Regions from separate parts of the Salirhabdus salicampi genome, predicted to be linked through region 2. Evidence: predicted binding sites of a transcription regulator. Region 2 holds the regulator's gene; the other holds the start of a gene.
The links. Region 2 encodes Rex, which represses fermentation and respiration genes when NADH is low (regulators of the CRP and FNR family bind a similar motif). Its sites were predicted from a motif close to TTGTGAAATATTTCACAA; they were not measured.

Region 1: qoxA (cytochrome aa3 quinol oxidase subunit II) is a predicted target of Rex. The motif match lies at 7,265-7,282, and genes of this name have one in related genera.

The regions. Positions count from the first base shown of each region.
Region 1 covers NZ_JANBWE010000001.1:705,496-714,587, forward strand. Annotated here, with positions in the region: SAM riboswitch class I at 42-149, shown strand; gene sfnG (dimethylsulfone monooxygenase SfnG) at 240-1,328, shown strand; gene NLW78_RS03670 (NADPH-dependent FMN reductase) at 1,325-1,972, shown strand; gene acsA (acetate--CoA ligase) at 2,101-3,870, shown strand; gene NLW78_RS03680 (ornithine cyclodeaminase family protein) at 4,000-4,977, shown strand; gene NLW78_RS03685 (MBL fold metallo-hydrolase) at 5,389-6,831, shown strand; gene NLW78_RS03690 (DUF3006 domain-containing protein) at 6,844-7,104, shown strand; gene qoxA (cytochrome aa3 quinol oxidase subunit II) at 7,394-8,302, shown strand; gene qoxB (cytochrome aa3 quinol oxidase subunit I) at 8,355-9,092, shown strand, end outside.
Region 2 covers NZ_JANBWE010000005.1:3,125-12,216, forward strand. Annotated here, with positions in the region: gene tsaD (tRNA (adenosine(37)-N6)-threonylcarbamoyltransferase complex transferase subunit TsaD) at 1-719, shown strand, start outside; gene NLW78_RS13370 (ATP-binding cassette domain-containing protein) at 1,037-2,989, opposite strand; gene NLW78_RS13375 (redox-sensing transcriptional repressor Rex) at 3,126-3,785, shown strand; gene NLW78_RS13380 (MDR family MFS transporter) at 3,895-5,304, shown strand; gene NLW78_RS13385 (YdiK family protein) at 5,333-5,539, opposite strand; gene NLW78_RS13390 (CPBP family intramembrane glutamic endopeptidase) at 5,546-6,259, opposite strand; gene groES (co-chaperone GroES) at 6,530-6,814, shown strand; gene groL (chaperonin GroEL) at 6,879-8,519, shown strand.

The DNA.
Region 1 (9,092 bases), on a different contig from region 2:
CCATTGATTCCTGGTATATAAGCAATAAAATATCGATGATTCTCTTATCAAGAGAGGCGGAGGGACTGACCCAAAGAAGCCTCGGCAACCAGTATATTCAAATGCTAAGGTGCCAATTTCAGAGGAATGAAACATTCCGAAGATGAGAGAGCTGCAGGATTATTTGCAGCCCTTCTCACTTTGGTGGGAAGGGTTTTTTGATGGAGAAATAACCTAGTTAAACTAAGGAGGAAATGATTATGAGTCAACTTAAATTTGCTTATTGGATACCAAATGTTAGTGGAGGATTGGTTGTGTCAAACCTTCCACAAAAAACGGATTGGAGTTTTGAAGCGAATAAACGGTATGCACAGATTGCGGAAGAAGTAGGATTTGAATACGCGTTATTACAAACTCGTTTTTTTGCTAGTTATGGAGCGGAATATCAACTGGAAGCGATGACATTAGCTTCAGCTTTAGCAAGTGTAACGAAAAAATTAAACTTAATATCGGCGGTTCTACCAGGGCTATGGCACCCAGCAGTTTACGCAAAAATGCTTGCTTCCCTTGATCACATTAGTAATGGGCGTGCTGCAGTAAACGTTGTAAGCGGTTGGTTCAGGGGTGAGTTCGACGGTTATGGTGAACCGTGGCTAGAACACGGCGAGCGTTATAAACGAGCAGAGGAGTTCATTCGTGTTCTCCGCGAAATGTTTACCGCTGAAAAAGCAAACTTCCAAGGAAACTATTATCAAATTAACGATGCACCATTGAAGCCAAAACCAGAAAAAGACATTCCAATCTTCCAAGGTGGAAACTCACAAGATGCTCGTCATATGGCTTCTCGAGTTTCGGACTATTACTTTATGAATGGGAATACATTGGAAGGAATTCAAGAGCAAATTGCAGATGTAAAGGCAAAAGCAGCGGCCCAGGGCCGAGAAGAAGAAGTGAAATTTGGAATTAATGGCTTCGCCATCGTTCGTGATACAGAAGAGGAAGCGGTTCAACTTCTAAGAGATATTATTGCCAATAAAGATGAAGAGGCGGTGAAAGGATTTCAACAAGCCGTAAAAGAGGCGGGCCAATCAACAAAAGATAAGCAGGGGATGTGGGCTAACTCTACAAAAGAAGATTTGGTTCAATATAACGATGGGTTTAAAACAGGTCTCATTGGAACGCCGGAACAAGTGGCAAATCGCATTATCGAATTGAAAAAAGTCGGGGTGGACCTCGTGTTAACAGGGCATTTCCACTATGAGGAAGACTTACGATTGTTTGGAGAAAAAGTCATCCCTCTCGTTCGGGAAAAAGAAAAACGATTAACGAAAGAAGGCATCCTTGTATGAAATTATTAGGGATTTCCGGCAGTTTATCTGACCGTTCAAAAACATTTCTAGCAGTAGAGAAGGCAATCCAATTTGCAGAAGAACAATTTTTTGAGACGAAACAGGCAATTAAAGAAAAATTAAATACCGATAAGTATGATCAAACAATCGAAACGGAGATTGTAAATTTAAAAGACTATGACCTACAGTTTTGTGATGGTCGTAACCCTCTCGACTACGAAGGGGATACGAAAAAGCTTATTAAGAAAATTATCGAAGCTGATGCCTTTATAGTTGGTAGCCCAGTTTACCGCGGGTCTATGAGTGGTGCGTTGAAAAACGTCTTTGATTTAATTCCGAATAATTGTTTAGAAGGGAAAGTAATTGGTTTTATTGCTACAGGCGGAACGTATCACCACTTTTTAGCGATTGAACATCAACTCCATCCACTTGCCGGGTATTTTTCGGCTCATGTTGTACCAGGTGGTGTATATGCCCACAATGAGCACTACGACAATCAAGGGTTGATATCAGATGAAATATTGGAACGGTTACGGGTGCTATCTTACTCTGTTATTGATTTACATCACCGATTATATGATAGCCATACAATTGCAAAAAAACCTTATATTCCGAGAAAAAGTTTATCAGCTACAAAAAGTTAGTCTGTTGCCGTTATCAACTTATTACATTTTCTTCTCATTCATAGGGACATTAGTACAAAAGAGAACTCCCCCCGATCCAATAGGAAGGGGGGCTAAAACTACATAATTAGTAAAGGGGTGGAACCATTATGACGGTAACAAGTGGCATCGTAAAACCGTATGAAAGTAATTACAATTTGCAGCATTATGAGAAGGTTTACAATAATTTTTCATGGGAGTCGGTAGAGAAAGCATTCAGTTGGAGTAAGACAGGTCAACTGAACATCGCATATGAAGCAGTTGATAAGCATGTTGACGAAGGTTATGGTGATAAAATAGCCCTTCACTACGTCCATAATGAAACAGAAGTAAAATTAACTTTTGCGGATTTAAAACAACAGTCTGACCAATATGCTCAGGTTTTAAGAAAACATGGCGTAAAAAAAGGTGACCGTGTTTTTATCTTTTTACCAAAGCATCCGGACTGTTATGTTGCCATTATGGCTGTTATCAAAATAGGAGCCATTGCAGGTCCTCTTTTTGAAGCATTTATGGAGGAAGCTATTAAAGATAGAATGCAAGATTGTGGTGCGAAAGTACTGATTACGAATTCAGAGCTTGTGTCCCGTGTTCCGAGGGAAGAGCTTCCTGATTTACAAACGGTACTCATTACCGGTGAGTCTAGCGAATGTCAACAAGACGAATTGTCTTTATGGGAGGAAATCAGAGGGTTAGATGCTGAATCAGATGAAAATGTGATTGAGTGGGTAGAACGTGACGATCCAATGATTATTCACTATACATCTGGCTCTACCGGAAAACCGAAAGGCATTCTCCACGCCCATCGTGCTATGATACAACAATATCAAACTGGAAAATGGGTCCTCGATTTAAAAGAAGATGATGTATATTGGTGTACGGCACACCCAGGCTGGGTGACAGGAAGCTCCTACGGTGTGTTTGCGCCTTGGTTGAACCGCGCGACCATTATTGTCAATGGAGGGCGATTTGCGGCAGAAGCATGGTATGAATTGATTGAAAGAACGAGGATTTCTGTATGGTACAGTGCGCCAACAGCTTTTCGTATGTTAATGTCGGCAGGTGAAGAACTGCAGAAACAATATGACTTATCGTCGTTGCGACATATTTTAAGTGTTGGGGAGCCACTTAACCCTGAAGTGATTACGTGGGGGAAGAGGACGTTACAATTACGTATACATGACACGTGGTGGATGACCGAAACAGGAGCACAATTAATTGTGAATTTGCCGTCACAGCCCATCAAGCCGGGCTCAATGGGAAGACCTTTACCAGGCATAAAAGTAGAAATACTTAACGATAAAGGTGAGCCGTTACCAATAGGTGAAGTCGGACAATTAGCAATAAAAGCAAACTGGCCGTCGATTATGAAAGGGATTTGGAAGAATGAGGAAAAACATCAATCTTATTTTCCATATGACGGTTGGTATATTTCAGGTGATTTAGCTTATAAAGATGAAGACGGCTATATTTTCTTCCAAGGCCGTAATGATGATATGATTAACTCTTCTGGTGAACGTATTGGGCCATTTGAAGTAGAAAGTAAATTAATTGAACATCCAGCTGTAGCTGAAGCAGGGGTAATCGGCAAACCTAATGAGTTACGAGGAGAAATTGTTAAAGCTTTTATCGTTTTACGTAACGGTTACCAACCGAGTGATGAGCTGTTAAAAGATGTGAGAGCATTTGTCAAAACAAAATTAGCAGCCCACGCGGCACCAAGAGAAATTGAAGTACTTGAGCAACTACCGAAAACGAGAATTAGTGGAAAAATTATGCGGCGCGTCTTAAAAGCGTGGGACCTTGGAATAGACCCAGGAGATACATCAGCATTGGATGGCGGACAGAAGAAAGAGACGTTATATACAACAAAACAATAAAATACCGCTTTCAATATGGGATGGTATAAAATAGAATAAGGGTATAGGGTGTGGGGTTTAACGATGGTTAAACCCCTTTTTTTAAAGGGCGAAGTGTTGAAAATGAATTTTTAATAAGGGAGGAGAACAATGCTTGTCATAAGTAAAGAGGAACAAAAACAATTAGTTAACATGAATGAAGTGATTGATAATGCTTCGTTAGCATTAAAAGAATTCTCAGCTAACCGTACAGTAACTCCTATTCGAGCAGCACTACCATTTCACAATGGGCAAAACACATCACTAGTGATGCCGTCTGTAGCAGAAGAGTTAAAAAGTGTAGGATTGAAAGTCGTATCTGTCGCTCCAAACAATACAAAAATAGGAAAGAAGGCGATTAACGGAGTTGTCATGTTATCAGACTTTGAATCTGGTGAACCCGTAGCAATGTTGGAAGGTTCGTATTTGACAATGGTTCGGACAGGTGCATTGTCAGGTGTTGCGACGAAATATTTAGCAAGAGAAGATGCGAAAACGTTGAGCGTAATTGGGACAGGTGCACAAGCCGAAGGGTTAGTTGCTGCGGTGCTCGCGGTTCGTAATATTGAACAAATCTATCTTTATAATCGAACAAAAAAGAAAGCAGAGGAATTCGCGCGATATGTGTTTGATACATATGGAATACAAACCGAAGTAATATCGGATGCTAACGAAACCGTAAAGAAAGCAGATATTGTCGTTACCGCTACAAATGCTTTAACACCTGTGTTTTCTGATTCTTTACAACCAGGAGTGCATGTCAATGCAGTCGGCTCTTTTCGTCCAACTATGCAAGAATTACCTTCAAATGCTGTGACGTCGGCAAATAAAGTTGTAGTAGAAGCGAAAGATGCGGCGTTAGAAGAAACAGGTGACTTGCAAGTCCCAATTAGGGAAGGGTTATTCAATGAATCGGATATTTACAGTGAACTTGGCAAGGTTGTAGCTGGAGATTATCCGGGTAGAGAATCAGAAAGAGAGATTACATTATTCAAATCAGTAGGATTAGCCGTCGTTGATATTGTTGTGGCTAGATATATTTACGACAAAGCTAAGGTAAGAAATATTGGAACGAAACTTCATCTCTAATGTTAGGATATATTCACTTGGCCATGTGAGAAGTCCCGATCAAGGGCTTCTTTTTTTACTTAGAGTTAGTGAAATTTCAGGCATGCTTACTTTAATGCATTAAAAGGGTTGTGCACTACTAATCTGCATACATAAAGTTAGCAGAAATTACATAGTACCTCTAATAGATTGGGAGTCCATATAGCATAAGAGTTTTTGACTAAATGGCATCATAGTAAATATTTAACGGCAAGAATCGTATTGCCGTCTAATACGGTGTGTGTAACAATCGTAACGAAGTATTGATGACTATGGACACATTAAAAAGTTCCAATCATCTTATCGAAAACATATGTAATGAATACATTTCATTATGCGCGATGGTAAATGACATACAAATTAGACAAAATGAAAAAGGAGCTTTGATATAAATTGGATGATTTTTTTCTAATCGTGTTTTTTCTTTCCATTATCACTTGGTTTGTCGGACTTATTAGTCCACGTACAGTTTTAAAGTGGGGAAAAACAAAAACCCGTAAAAGGGTGTCCTTAATATGCGGGTCTACCCTCGTACTTAGCTTTGTAATGATTGGGATAACTGCCGAGATAGAAACAAAGACCGAGGATGTTTCAGATAAAAAGGCGAATGATGAAGAGGTTATCGTCGAAGAAACGAAAGACTTAGGAGAGAAAAAAGATAAATTAGCCGACGATGAACATTCAAGTGATGCTAATGACAACATAAAAGAAGAACAAGAAACAGAGGATCAGGCGTCCTCGACGAACAAAGAGGCGGAACCGAAAACAGAAAAAAGTCATGATGAGTTATCGATACCTCCGCCATCAGGCGAACTCGTCGTTCATTATATGGATGTTGGGCAAGGTGACTCCACCCTCATTTTGGGCCCTGATTTTACCATTCTTATTGATGCCGGACGGTACAATGCGAGTGATGTCGTTCCTTACCTTAATTCAGTAGGTGTTCAAAGCATTGATTTAATGATTGGAACGCATCCCCACGCTGATCATATAGGTCAAATGGATAAAGTACTACAAAACTTTCCTGTTAAAGAAGTATGGATGAGTGGTGACGCACATACGTCACGTACTTTTGAACGTGTCATTGATGCAATTGCAGCGTCTGAGGCTAGTTACCATGAACCGAGGGCTGGTGAAACATTTACGATTGGTTCATCGCAACTAGATGTCGTAAGTCCATACAGTATTAATGGGAATTTTCACAAAGGTTCTGTTGCGGTAAAAGTAAGGTATGGAAATGTAAACTTCTTGTTTACAGGAGATGCGGAGCATGAAACGGAACGGGAAATATTAAATCGTGATTATGATCTAAAAGCTTATATCTACCAATTAGGGCATCATGGATCAAGCACATCGAATACAGAAGCATTTTTAAAAGCTATTAATCCGGAAGTAGCCATTTACTCTGCTGGCCATGGAAACTCGTATGGACATCCACATGATGAAGTCGTGAATCGTGTGAGGTCGATGGGAATAAAGTTATATGGAACAGATGTACATGGTCACATTCTTGTGAAAACAAATGGTACGACATACACCGTAGAAACGAAAACAAGTGGAACCATTACGACAGAACCATCAGAGGAAACATCGAAAGATACAACAGCAGAAAAAGAAGAAGCACCTGAAGAAGAAGAGGTTTCGGCTAATTGTGTTGATGTAAACACTGCTACGAAAGAACGATTAACCGAAATTATTCATATAGGTGACTCTAGAGCGGATGATTTAATCTCGTTGCGGTCGTTCAGTTCCATAGACCAGTTAACAAGAATACGAGGTATTAGTGAGAATCGATTAGGAGATATTAAAGAGCAAGGTTTAGCTTGTGTTAAGTAGAAGGGGATGGATATGAAAAAAGCAGTGGTTGACCGAATTGTGGATGGTAAGCATGCTGTCTTATTAGTTGGTCAAAAGGAAAAAGAAATTATTATTGATGCTGTCAGACTACCGGAAAAAGCTATTGAAGGCACGTGGGTAACTATAAAGCAAAAAGGTGAAGACGTAGAAGTGATCTCCATTAATGATAATGAGACGGTTGAAACGAAGCAACGTATCGAAAACAAAATGGATTTATTGAGACAGAAAAAGGGGAGCCGATTTAAAACATAAATACCCTTTAGCCGTCTCGATAGAACAGGAAGAAGTCCTTTAAAGGGGCTTCTTTTTTTCATAAGCGTTTTCAAGGAACTTCCATCATTATCCAATAGTGTTAACAATCTATGACAGTTGATAATCTTGAACATTTCTTGACAGGAATTTGTTGAATTTTTTGTGACAGTGTTCACAATCATTTGTTTTTGATTACCGTTTTTTTATAAGATATATGAGCAAACAAAAAAAGGACACTGACAAAGTTCATTGCTATGAAACGTCGACAACATAAGAAAGGGGTACCATAATGAAGAAAAAGTGGGCTTTATTATCGATAATATTCTTGATTGCTACTTTCCTTACTGGGTGTGAACCGTTAACGGTTTTGGATCCAAAAGGGCCACAGGCTGAAACGACTAGAGATGTCATAATGATTTCTATTTGGACGATGCTTTTTATCGTCGTTGTCGTTTTTGCACTATTAATCTATGTACTTATTAAATATCGTGCTTCTAATCAAAGTGAAGACTATGAACCACCCCATATCCATGGAAGCAAGTTAATTGAAGGGATATGTGTTGGTGTACCCATTATCATTGTCATTTTTCTTTCCGTTATTACGGTAAAGAGCACGTATGAAGTAGAAAGTACACCAAAAGGTTTTGAAGACGAAGAACCATTAATTATTTATGTTTCTTCTTCAGAATGGAAATGGCATTTCAGCTATCCTGAAGAAAATATTGAAACAGTAAACTATCTATACATTCCAACAAATCGACCAATCGAATTTAAGCTGTTTTCACATGGCTCAATTGCAAGCTTCTGGGTTCCGCAGTTAGCGGGTCAAAAATACGCAATGGCGAACATGATCAATACTTTACACGTTGCCGCAACCGTCCCAGGTGATTATGTTGGCCGAAATGCGAACTTTAACGGAGAAGGATTTGCTCATCAAACCTTTAACGTAACCGCAATGGAGGAAGATGAATTTCAGGAGTGGGTAGAAGAAGTTCATGCTACCGCTGATCCGATAACAATAGATAGATTTGAAGAGTTACTAGAACCTGGTCATTTAGGTCAATTAACCTTTACCGGAACTCATTTAGATTTCTTGCCACCACCAAGTACCCACCACGGGGCTTCACATGGTGAAGATTCAGAAGAGCATAATGAAGACCACAGTTCACACGATTCGCATGATGATAGTGGTCATTAATACAAACAACTAGAATGATAAAGTGATATATTTCCTGAAAGGAGAAAACAACATGGAGTTCTTTGAACGATTTGCCGTTCCAAACCCTACATTTACGATATATGCTTCAATGGTTGCCATTGCATTAACGATGTTGGCAGTTGTGATTGGTATAACGTACTTCAGAAAATGGGGTTACTTATGGAGCGAATGGCTTACAACCGTAGACCATAAACGTATCGGTATTATGTATCTTATTTCTGCAATATTAATGCTTTTCCGCGGCGGTGTTGATGCACTTATGATGCGTGCTCAAACTGCTGTACCTGAAAATACACTATTACACGCACAAGAATATAACGAGGTATTCACAACTCACGGAGTCGTAATGATTTTGTTTATGGCGATGGCGTTCATTATGGCATTAATGAACTTTGTCACTCCACTTCAAATCGGGGCTCGTGACGTGGCATTTCCACGATTAAATGCGTTAAGTTTTTGGTTATATTTTATGGGTGCAATGCTCTTTAACATTTCATTCGTAGTTGGTGGTTCCGCCGATGCCGGTTGGACATCTTACTTCCCGCTGGCAGGGAATGAGCATAGTCCACACGTTGGAACGAACTACTATATGCTTTCCATTCAAATCGCAGGACTTGGTACCTTAATTACAGGAATTAACTTTATGGTTACAATCCTAAGAATGCGTGCACCTGGCATGACATTAATGAAAATGCCAATGTTTACATGGACTGCACTCATTACAAATATGATTATCGTATTTGCTTTCCCAGTGTTAACTGTAGCACTA
Region 2 (9,092 bases):
CACATCAAAAGCCTTTGATTGGTATCCATCATATCGCAGGCCATATTTATGCCAATCGTTTGATTGAAGAATTTCAGTTTCCCCTTCTGTCCTTAGTTGTATCAGGTGGACATACAGAACTCATTTTAATGCGAGAGCATGGGAATTTTGAGATTATTGGGGAAACCCGGGATGACGCTGCAGGTGAAGCCTATGATAAAGTTGCGAAAACGTTAGGCTTACCCTACCCGGGAGGGCCTCATATCGATCGTTTAGCCCATGAAGGAGAAGCAAATATTGATTTTCCAAGGGCATGGTTGGAGCCAGATTCTTTTGATTTTAGTTTTAGTGGGTTAAAAACAGCAGTATTAAATACATTACATAATGGCAAACAAAAAGGGATTACTTATGCTCAACAGGATATTGCTGCGAGCTTCCAGGATAGTGTTTTAGATGTACTTGTTTCGAAAACAGTAAAAGCCGCTCGAAAGCATAATGTAAAACAACTTCTAGTTGCTGGTGGTGTTGCGGCAAACAAAGGTTTACGAAACAGATTGCAAAACGAATTTACTAACACAGATGTCCAACTCGTTATTCCGCCATTATCGTTATGTACTGATAACGCAGCAATGATAGGGGCAGCTGCAAGTGTTGCCTTTGAACAAGGACACTATGCAGGATGGGAGCTAAATGCTAATCCATCACTCAGCTTAGAAAAGTATGCTAAGAGATCAAAATAGGGGAAAAACGGCACTGATTACAGTGTCGTTTTTGGTTGAAAGGTAAAAAGATGTTTAACTGCATAATGTTACGGATAATGAGAAGGGATACAGAAAGGTAAAATAGTTATTCACAATATAATCATAAAAATGTGGATAAGATTTTAAATTATTGTCATACCAACTCTAGTACTTGTGCACAAAACCTGTGGATAAGGGATGTTATTCCTGTGGATAATGTGAATAACACTAAAAAAACCCAAAATTATAAGGGTTAATATGTGGATTTCTTTGTGGATAAATATGAAAAAGCCCTCCTATATAGGAGGGCTTTTGATTTATCTTTCTAGATCTTCTATTTGTTCTTGTATTGCACTCCACTGTTCTAAGCTTTTTTCAAGCTTCAAATCTAGCTCATCATTTTCTTTCGCAATTTCACCTAATCGATTAGCGTCACTAGCAATGTCAGGAGAACTCATCTTTTCTCCGTTTGCCTCAATTTGAGCTTCTAACTGTTCAATCTCTTCTTCTAAGGTTTCAATTTTTCTCTTTAACTTCCGCAATTCCCGTTGCTGTTCTTTATTAATTTGATACTGATTTTTTCCATCAGGCTTCTCTTTTTCGTTAGTTGTTCTTTGCTCGGCTTCTATTAATAACTGACGTTCTTTTTCTTCTTGCTTTTTATTAGCATAGTAATCATAATCCCCTAAAAAAGTTTCCGTACCAGTAGGTAACATTTCCACAACAGTCGTAGCTAATCGATTAATAAAGTAACGATCGTGGGATACAAACAGTATTGTCCCTGGAAAGTCAATTAGTGCAGACTCTAATACCTCTTTACTATCAAGGTCCAAATGGTTTGTAGGTTCATCCATGATCAAGAAATTTGCATGTTTCAACATTAATTTCGCAAGAACAACTCTGGCTTTTTCGCCACCACTTAACGTGGATATAGGTTTAAGTACGTCATCACCAGAAAATAAGAAGTTCCCTAAAAGTGTTCGAATTTCTTTCTCAGGTTTATTTGGGTAATCGTCCCAAAGTTCATGTAATACGGTTTTGTTACCCGTTAACTCGGTTTGCTCTTGATCATAGTACCCAATTTGAACATTCGTACCATGCTGAATATGACCACCACTAGGCTTCAACATTCCAACAATAGTCTTAAGAATTGTCGATTTTCCTACACCGTTTGGTCCGATTAGGGCAATACAATCCCCTTTATTAATGTTGAGATCAACGTGTTGAAAAATAGGATGTTCTTCATTTGGATAATGGAAAGATAAATCCCTGACTTTTAATACGTCATTTCCACTTTGTCGTTCAACAGAAAAGGAAAACTTTGCTGATTTATCATCCAGTTTAGGTCTGTCCATAAGCTCCATTTTCTCAAGTTGTTTGCGTCGGCTCTGAGCCCGTTTTGAAGTCGAATCACGTGCAATATTTTTTTGAATAAATTCCTCAAGCTGTTTTACTTCGGCTTGTTGCTTTTCGTACTGTTTTAAATGACGTTCGTATTCTTCAGCCTTCAATGTTAAATAATTACTGTAGTTACCGTAATACTTTTTCGATGTTTGAAACGCGATTTCATAAACAATGTTAACCGTTTTATCAAGAAAATAACGATCGTGGGAGACAATAACAACTGCACCTGGATAATTTTGAATGTATTGTTCGAGCCAATGTAATGTTTCAATATCTAAGTGATTTGTAGGCTCGTCCAAAATTAGAACATCAGGCTTTGATAGGAGTAACTTACCAAGGGCAAGTCGTGTTTTTTGTCCACCGCTTAATGTTTGAATAGGTGTTTGAACATCATAATCTTGAAATTGTAACCCATTTAATACGTTTTTAATCTCTGCTTCATATTGGAAGCCGCCTTCACGTTTGAACTTATCCTGAAGCTCATCATAGGCAGCTAGTAATTGATTATACTTATCCTCATTTTCCATATAGGATGAATCGGCCATTTTTAATTCCATGTTACGTAATTTTTGTTCCATTTTCTTCAGGTGGGCAAAGATCGACTCTAACTCTTCCCACATTGTTGCATTTGACTCTAGCCCTGTATGTTGGGCTAGATACCCTATTGTTACGTCTTTCGGTTTATAGATTTCGCCACCATCATAATTCATCTGATCAGACATAATTTTCAACAACGTAGATTTTCCTGCACCATTGCGGCCAACTATGGCTAATCGATCACGGCTGTGTACTTCTAATTTAATATTCGATAAAATAAGGTCAGCACCAAAATATTTTTTTATATTGTTTAATTGCATTAAAATCATAAAATTTTCACCCCAACGTGAATAAGTGTACCTTATAAGATACAATAAAGGAAGAATTCCGCAATAAATGGTCGGCAATGCAACTTAACATATATAGATATCAGGTTGTTGATTGTTAAGGAGGAGGAGCCAGTAGATGAATAATATTGAACATACGAAAATCCCTCAGGCAACTGCAAAGCGTTTACCACTATATTATCGTTTTATAAACAATTTATATAACCAAGGAAAAACGAGAGTATCCTCTAAAGAATTAAGTGAAGCGGTAAAAGTAGATTCTGCTACGATACGTAGAGATTTTTCCTACTTCGGAGCACTAGGGAAAAAAGGATATGGGTATAATGTGGATCATTTATTAACGTTTTTCCGAGAAACATTAAGTCAAGATGAAGTAACGAAGGTAACGTTAATTGGCGTAGGAAACTTAGGGACAGCCTTTCTTAACTACAACTTTACAAAAAATAATAATACAAAGATCGAAATAGCCTTTGATACTACACCTGAAAAAGTAGAGACAAACATTGGTGGTGTACCTGTATATCACATTAATCAATTGGAAGAAAAAATTGGTGAGGATATATCTGTTGCTATTTTAACTGTGCCAGCACAGGCGGCACAACCGATAGCTGACAGACTTGTGAAAGCTGGTATTCAAGGGATATTAAATTTTACTCCAGCAAGAATTACAGTGCGTGAACATGTGCGTGTTCACCACATTGATTTATCAGTTGAATTACAAGCGCTCGTCTATTTTTTAAAGCATTATCCACTGTATGAAAATAATGAAGCAGAATAAAAAAAAGGCGGTAAGCCTTTTTTTTACGTCGTGAATTAATCTTATGTTATAGTAGTATTTAGTTCGGGTATCGAAGCAATTTCATTGAACATGAATTGGGGGAAATGCCGTGAGTAAAATACCGGCGAAATGGCTAGTTGTCATATCGGTTTTGTTTGGGACGTTTACCGTCATTTTAAATAATAGTATGTTAAATCCTGTTTTACCTTACTTTATGGATTTATTTAATGCTGATGCAGTTTCTGTTGGATGGGTATTAACGATCTTCATGGTTGCTATGGGGATTACCATGCCGATTACTGGCTATGTAGGTGATCGATTCGGGAAAAAGAAAGTTTATATTTATGGGTTAATGTTATTTATGATTGGTTCTACTCTAGGAGCATTATCTCAATCTTTAAGCTTTATTATCATGTCCCGTGCTATCCAGGGTATTGCTGGTGGGTTAATGATGCCTAATGCGATGGCGCTCATTTTTCATGCATTCCCTCGTAATGAGAGAGGACTAGCTGTTGGCATTTATGGTATTGCGGCTATGGTTGCTCCCGCAATCGGTCCTACAATTGGAGGATTGATTACTGAATTTTTCGCATGGCAATTTTTATTTGCATTTAATATTCCGTTTGCCCTTGTAGGGGTGTTATTTTCGACTAAGTATTTAAAGCCGACACCTGCAAAGCCGGAACTGAAATTCGATTACATAGGCTTTATTCTTGTGACGATAGGTGTAGGATCAATTTTGTTTGCCTTAAGCAGAGGGTCAACCTTGGAACTTATTACAGCACCAAGTAATATAGCATTAATTGTAATTGGTATTCTATTTGTAATTTCGTTCGTGTTCTATGAATTAAAGCAACCTCAACCATTGTTAGAATTACGTGTCTTTAAAGTACGAACATATCGTATGTCAATTATCGTCACATCTGCTGCTTCCATCGGTTTATTTTCTGGCTTGTTTTTATTACCTTTATTAATACAACAAGTGTATGGGCTCAGCTTAACGATGACTGGGCTACTCTTTTTACCTGCTGCACTTTTAAGTGGTGTGTTCATGACGGTAGGGGGAAAACTATTAGATTTAAAAGGGCCACGTGCAGTTGTGCCCCCTGGTTTAGTGATCATGGGTATAGCAACATTAGCTTTAGGATTTGTCGATTTAACGAGCTCTTATTGGTACATTTTGTTGTTAAATTGTATTCGTGGAGTTGGGATGGGATTAGGTAATATGCCTGCGACGACAGCAGGCATGAACTCCATCCCCGAAAAGCTTGTAGCACAAGGATCAGCTATGAATAACGTATTACGCCAAATTACATCCTCGTTTGGAATTGTATTTTTTGCCATTTATTATGAACTAAGACGTGGTTATATAATATTACAGAATAAAACGATGGAAGAAGCAAGTTTGCAGGCTATTAATGAAGCTTTTATCGTTTCCGCAGTAGTTATATTGTTAGCAGTCCCTGCTGGATTCCTATTAAAGGGAACAGTAGAACAAGAGAAAAAAGAAACCGAATGATAAATCCTTCGGTTTCTTTTTTTATAAGCTATTCTTTTTTGTTATTCGCATTTTTTAAGCGAAAGTGTATGTTAACGAGTTTAATGCCAACTGCAAAATCGAAAGTTGCTACAATGGTCAGGACGATTGTAGTGAAGTTCCATACCGTTTCGTCCGCACTTTGGATAGCGATATAAGTGAATACAACTCCCATAAAGAAATAGATTGCAGCCATAAACAATGGTGATGCACGCATATGAAATTATCCTCCAATAAAAATAGTTTGAAGCTGCTCCAGTTGTTGTCTCATTTTTTCAATATCTTCAGGTGATAAATTGTACTGAACTATAGCAACTAGTCCATTCATAGACATATGAGCAACAATTGGAACAATAATTCGCTTTGTCTTTACATAAAGATACGCAAACACAATTCCCATTGAAGCGTAGCGTAATAAATGTTCGAACTCACCATGTAGTACTCCGAATATTAAAGCTGAAATGACCGCAGCGATGAGAAAGCTATTTGTCCTTTTATATATACTTCCAAAAATAACTTTTCGGAATACGAGCTCTTCTAATATGGGAGCAAGCAATGCTAAAACAATAAGGAAAATTGGACTTTGTCGTGCAATTTCCATCATACCTATTGTGTTTTCTGACGCAGCATCAATATTTAATACATAAATTTCAAATAAGGCAACGAAATATTGCGTAAAGAAGGCCATGACAATTCCGAGAAGTGACCATTTCAAAACATAACCAACACTTGCGTTACGTTCGTTAACTTGTCTCATGTCAGGTTTTAATAAAAGTAACAAAATAATGAAGGCTGTTGAAAAACTAAATAAGTTCCACCATACTGCTGCTGATAGTCTGTCAGGGGCACCTAAAGCTTGTAATAAAGGTGCACCAATGATGATGGAGAATTGAGCTAGAACATAAGTTAAAATAACATACCAATATCTTTTCGGCAATTGGGACGACTCCTTTACAAAATGTAATCTAATCTCCTATTTTATTATTCCTTTTAAGATTATATGTGTTTAATCATATTATAAAAGGGAAAGAATAATTCGGGTATTATCTCGTTCCATTATATAGTAAAACTTGTACGAAAAAAAATAATGGATAATACTTGCAAAATGAACGTGATTTCATTATTATAATAATTGGTATTAGCACTCGTTGTTGATGAGTGCTAATAAACAAAATTTAATATTAAATATTTTGAGGAGGGTGTCCGTATGTTAAAACCACTAGGTGATCGAGTTGTCATCGAAGTTGTAGAGCAAGAGGAAAAAACTTCAAGCGGTATTGTACTTCCTGACTCCGCGAAGGAAAAGCCACAGGAGGGCAAAGTCGTTGCGGTTGGAACAGGGCGCATAACAGATAATGGAGAAAAGGTTGCTCTTGAAGTATCAGAAGGCGACCGTGTCGTATACTCCAAATATGCAGGTACAGAAGTGAAATATGATGGTAAAGAATACTTAATTCTTCGTGAAAATGATATTTTAGCGATTGTAGGCTAATCTCATCTTAGAAGAGTAGATAGTTATATCATAAACATTAAATATTATTAGGGAGGTTACATTCATGGCTAAGGAAATTAAATTTAGCGAAGAAGCTCGCCGTGCGATGCTTCGTGGTGTAGATACATTAGCTAATGCGGTAAAAGTTACATTAGGTCCTAAAGGACGTAACGTAGTATTGGAGAAGAAATTTGGTTCACCACTTATTACGAACGATGGTGTAACAATTGCGAAAGAAATCGAGTTAGAGAACCATTTCGAAAACATGGGTGCTCAACTTGTATCTGAAGTTGCATCTAAAACAAACGATGTTGCTGGTGACGGTACTACGACTGCAACAGTTCTTGCACAAGCAATGATTCGTGAAGGTTTGAAAAACGTAGCTTCTGGTGCAAACCCTGTAGGGGTACGCCGCGGTATTGAAAAGGCTGTAGGTGTAGCTACTGAAGAATTACGTAGTATCTCTAAACCTATCGAAGGTAAAGATTCTATTGCACAAGTAGCAGCTATTTCTGCGGCTGATGAAGAAGTAGGTCAACTAATTGCTGAAGCAATGGAGCGTGTTGGTAACGATGGTGTTATTACAATTGAAGAATCTAAAGGATTTAACACTGAGCTAGAAGTTGTAGAAGGTATGCAGTTTGACCGTGGTTATGCATCTCCATACATGGTTACCGACCAAGACAAAATGGAAGCTGAGCTAGAAGATCCATATATTTTAATTACAGATAAGAAGATTTCTAATATTCAAGAAGTACTACCAGTACTAGAACAAGTAGTACAACAAGGTAAACCAATCTTAATTATTGCTGAAGATGTTGAAGGGGAAGCTCTTGCAACATTGGTTGTGAACAAACTACGTGGAACGTTCAATGCTGTAGCTGTAAAGGCTCCAGGCTTCGGTGACCGCCGTAAAGCAATGCTTGAAGACATTGCAACACTAACTGGTGGTCAAGTCATTACAGAAGATCTTGGTCTTGACCTGAAGGGTGCATCAATTGAGCAACTAGGTCGCGCATCTAAAGTTGTTGTAACAAAAGAAAATACGACAATCGTTGAAGGTGCTGGAGAAGCAGACCAAATCTCTGCACGTGTAAGCCAAATTCGTACACAGTTAGAAGAAACAACTTCTGACTTTGATAAAGAAAAATTACAAGAGCGTCTAGCAAAACTTGCAGGTGGAGTAGCAGTCATTAAGGTTGGTGCGGCTACTGAAACTGAGCTAAAAGAGCGTAAACTTCGTATTGAAGATGCGTTAAACTCTACCCGCGCTGCAGTAGAAGAAGGAATTGTGTCTGGTGGTGGAACGGCTCTTGTGAACATTTACAATAAAGTAAATGGAATTACAGCGGAAGGCGATGAGCAAACTGGTGTTAACATCGTACTTCGTGCTCTAGAAGAGCCAGTGCGTCAAATCGCTCACAACGCTGGTCTTGAAGGTTCTGTAATTGTTGAGCGTCTGAAGAAAGAAGATGTAGGTGTTGGCTTTAACGCTGCAAACGGCGAGTGGGTAAACATGATCGAAAAAGGTATCGTTGACCCTACAAAAGTTACACGTTCTGCACTTCAAAACGCAGCATCTGTAGCAGCAATGTTCCTAACTACTGAAGCTGTAGTTGCAGATCTTCCTGAAGAAGACGACAACGCTGGTGCGCCAGACATGGGCGGCATGGGCGGCATGGGTGGAATGGGCGGCATGATGTAATAGCCGCTACACCCTTATTATGAACGGGTTCATTGAGAGGGAGAAAAAACGAAATAACATAGCTTTTGGAGGTGCAATTAGTTTACTAATTCGCACCTCCTTTTTTTCGTTGTTATATCAACGTTTATAAGAAAAGAATAGTATTTTATTATCTGCTTTAGCACCTCTTTTAGCATACGAAACCGCTAATGTATAATAATTTTTATACACTTGTTAAAACCATATGGTTTAATGACCAAAAAGAAATTCTACATTGGGTAACATTACTACTTAAATAAAAAGGGCGTTAGTTGAAGAAGACTATTATTCAGAAAAGGATCAGATTTAATCTGATCCTTTTTGGTCTATTGATTTGTTGCTAAATCCTATGTTGATTTATAGGTTATTTAGCCAAAACAATTGCTAACATTAAGGATGTTAACGGAGGCTTCCCATAAGTTCATTGGACTTATGGGAAGCCTTATATTGTATATAATTTCTTCTATTACTTATAAATAGATGGCCATTGCATGTCCATTCGGTCATTTATATCCCCTAATTTGGCTATGTGACTTCTGCAGTATTCTCCTCTTA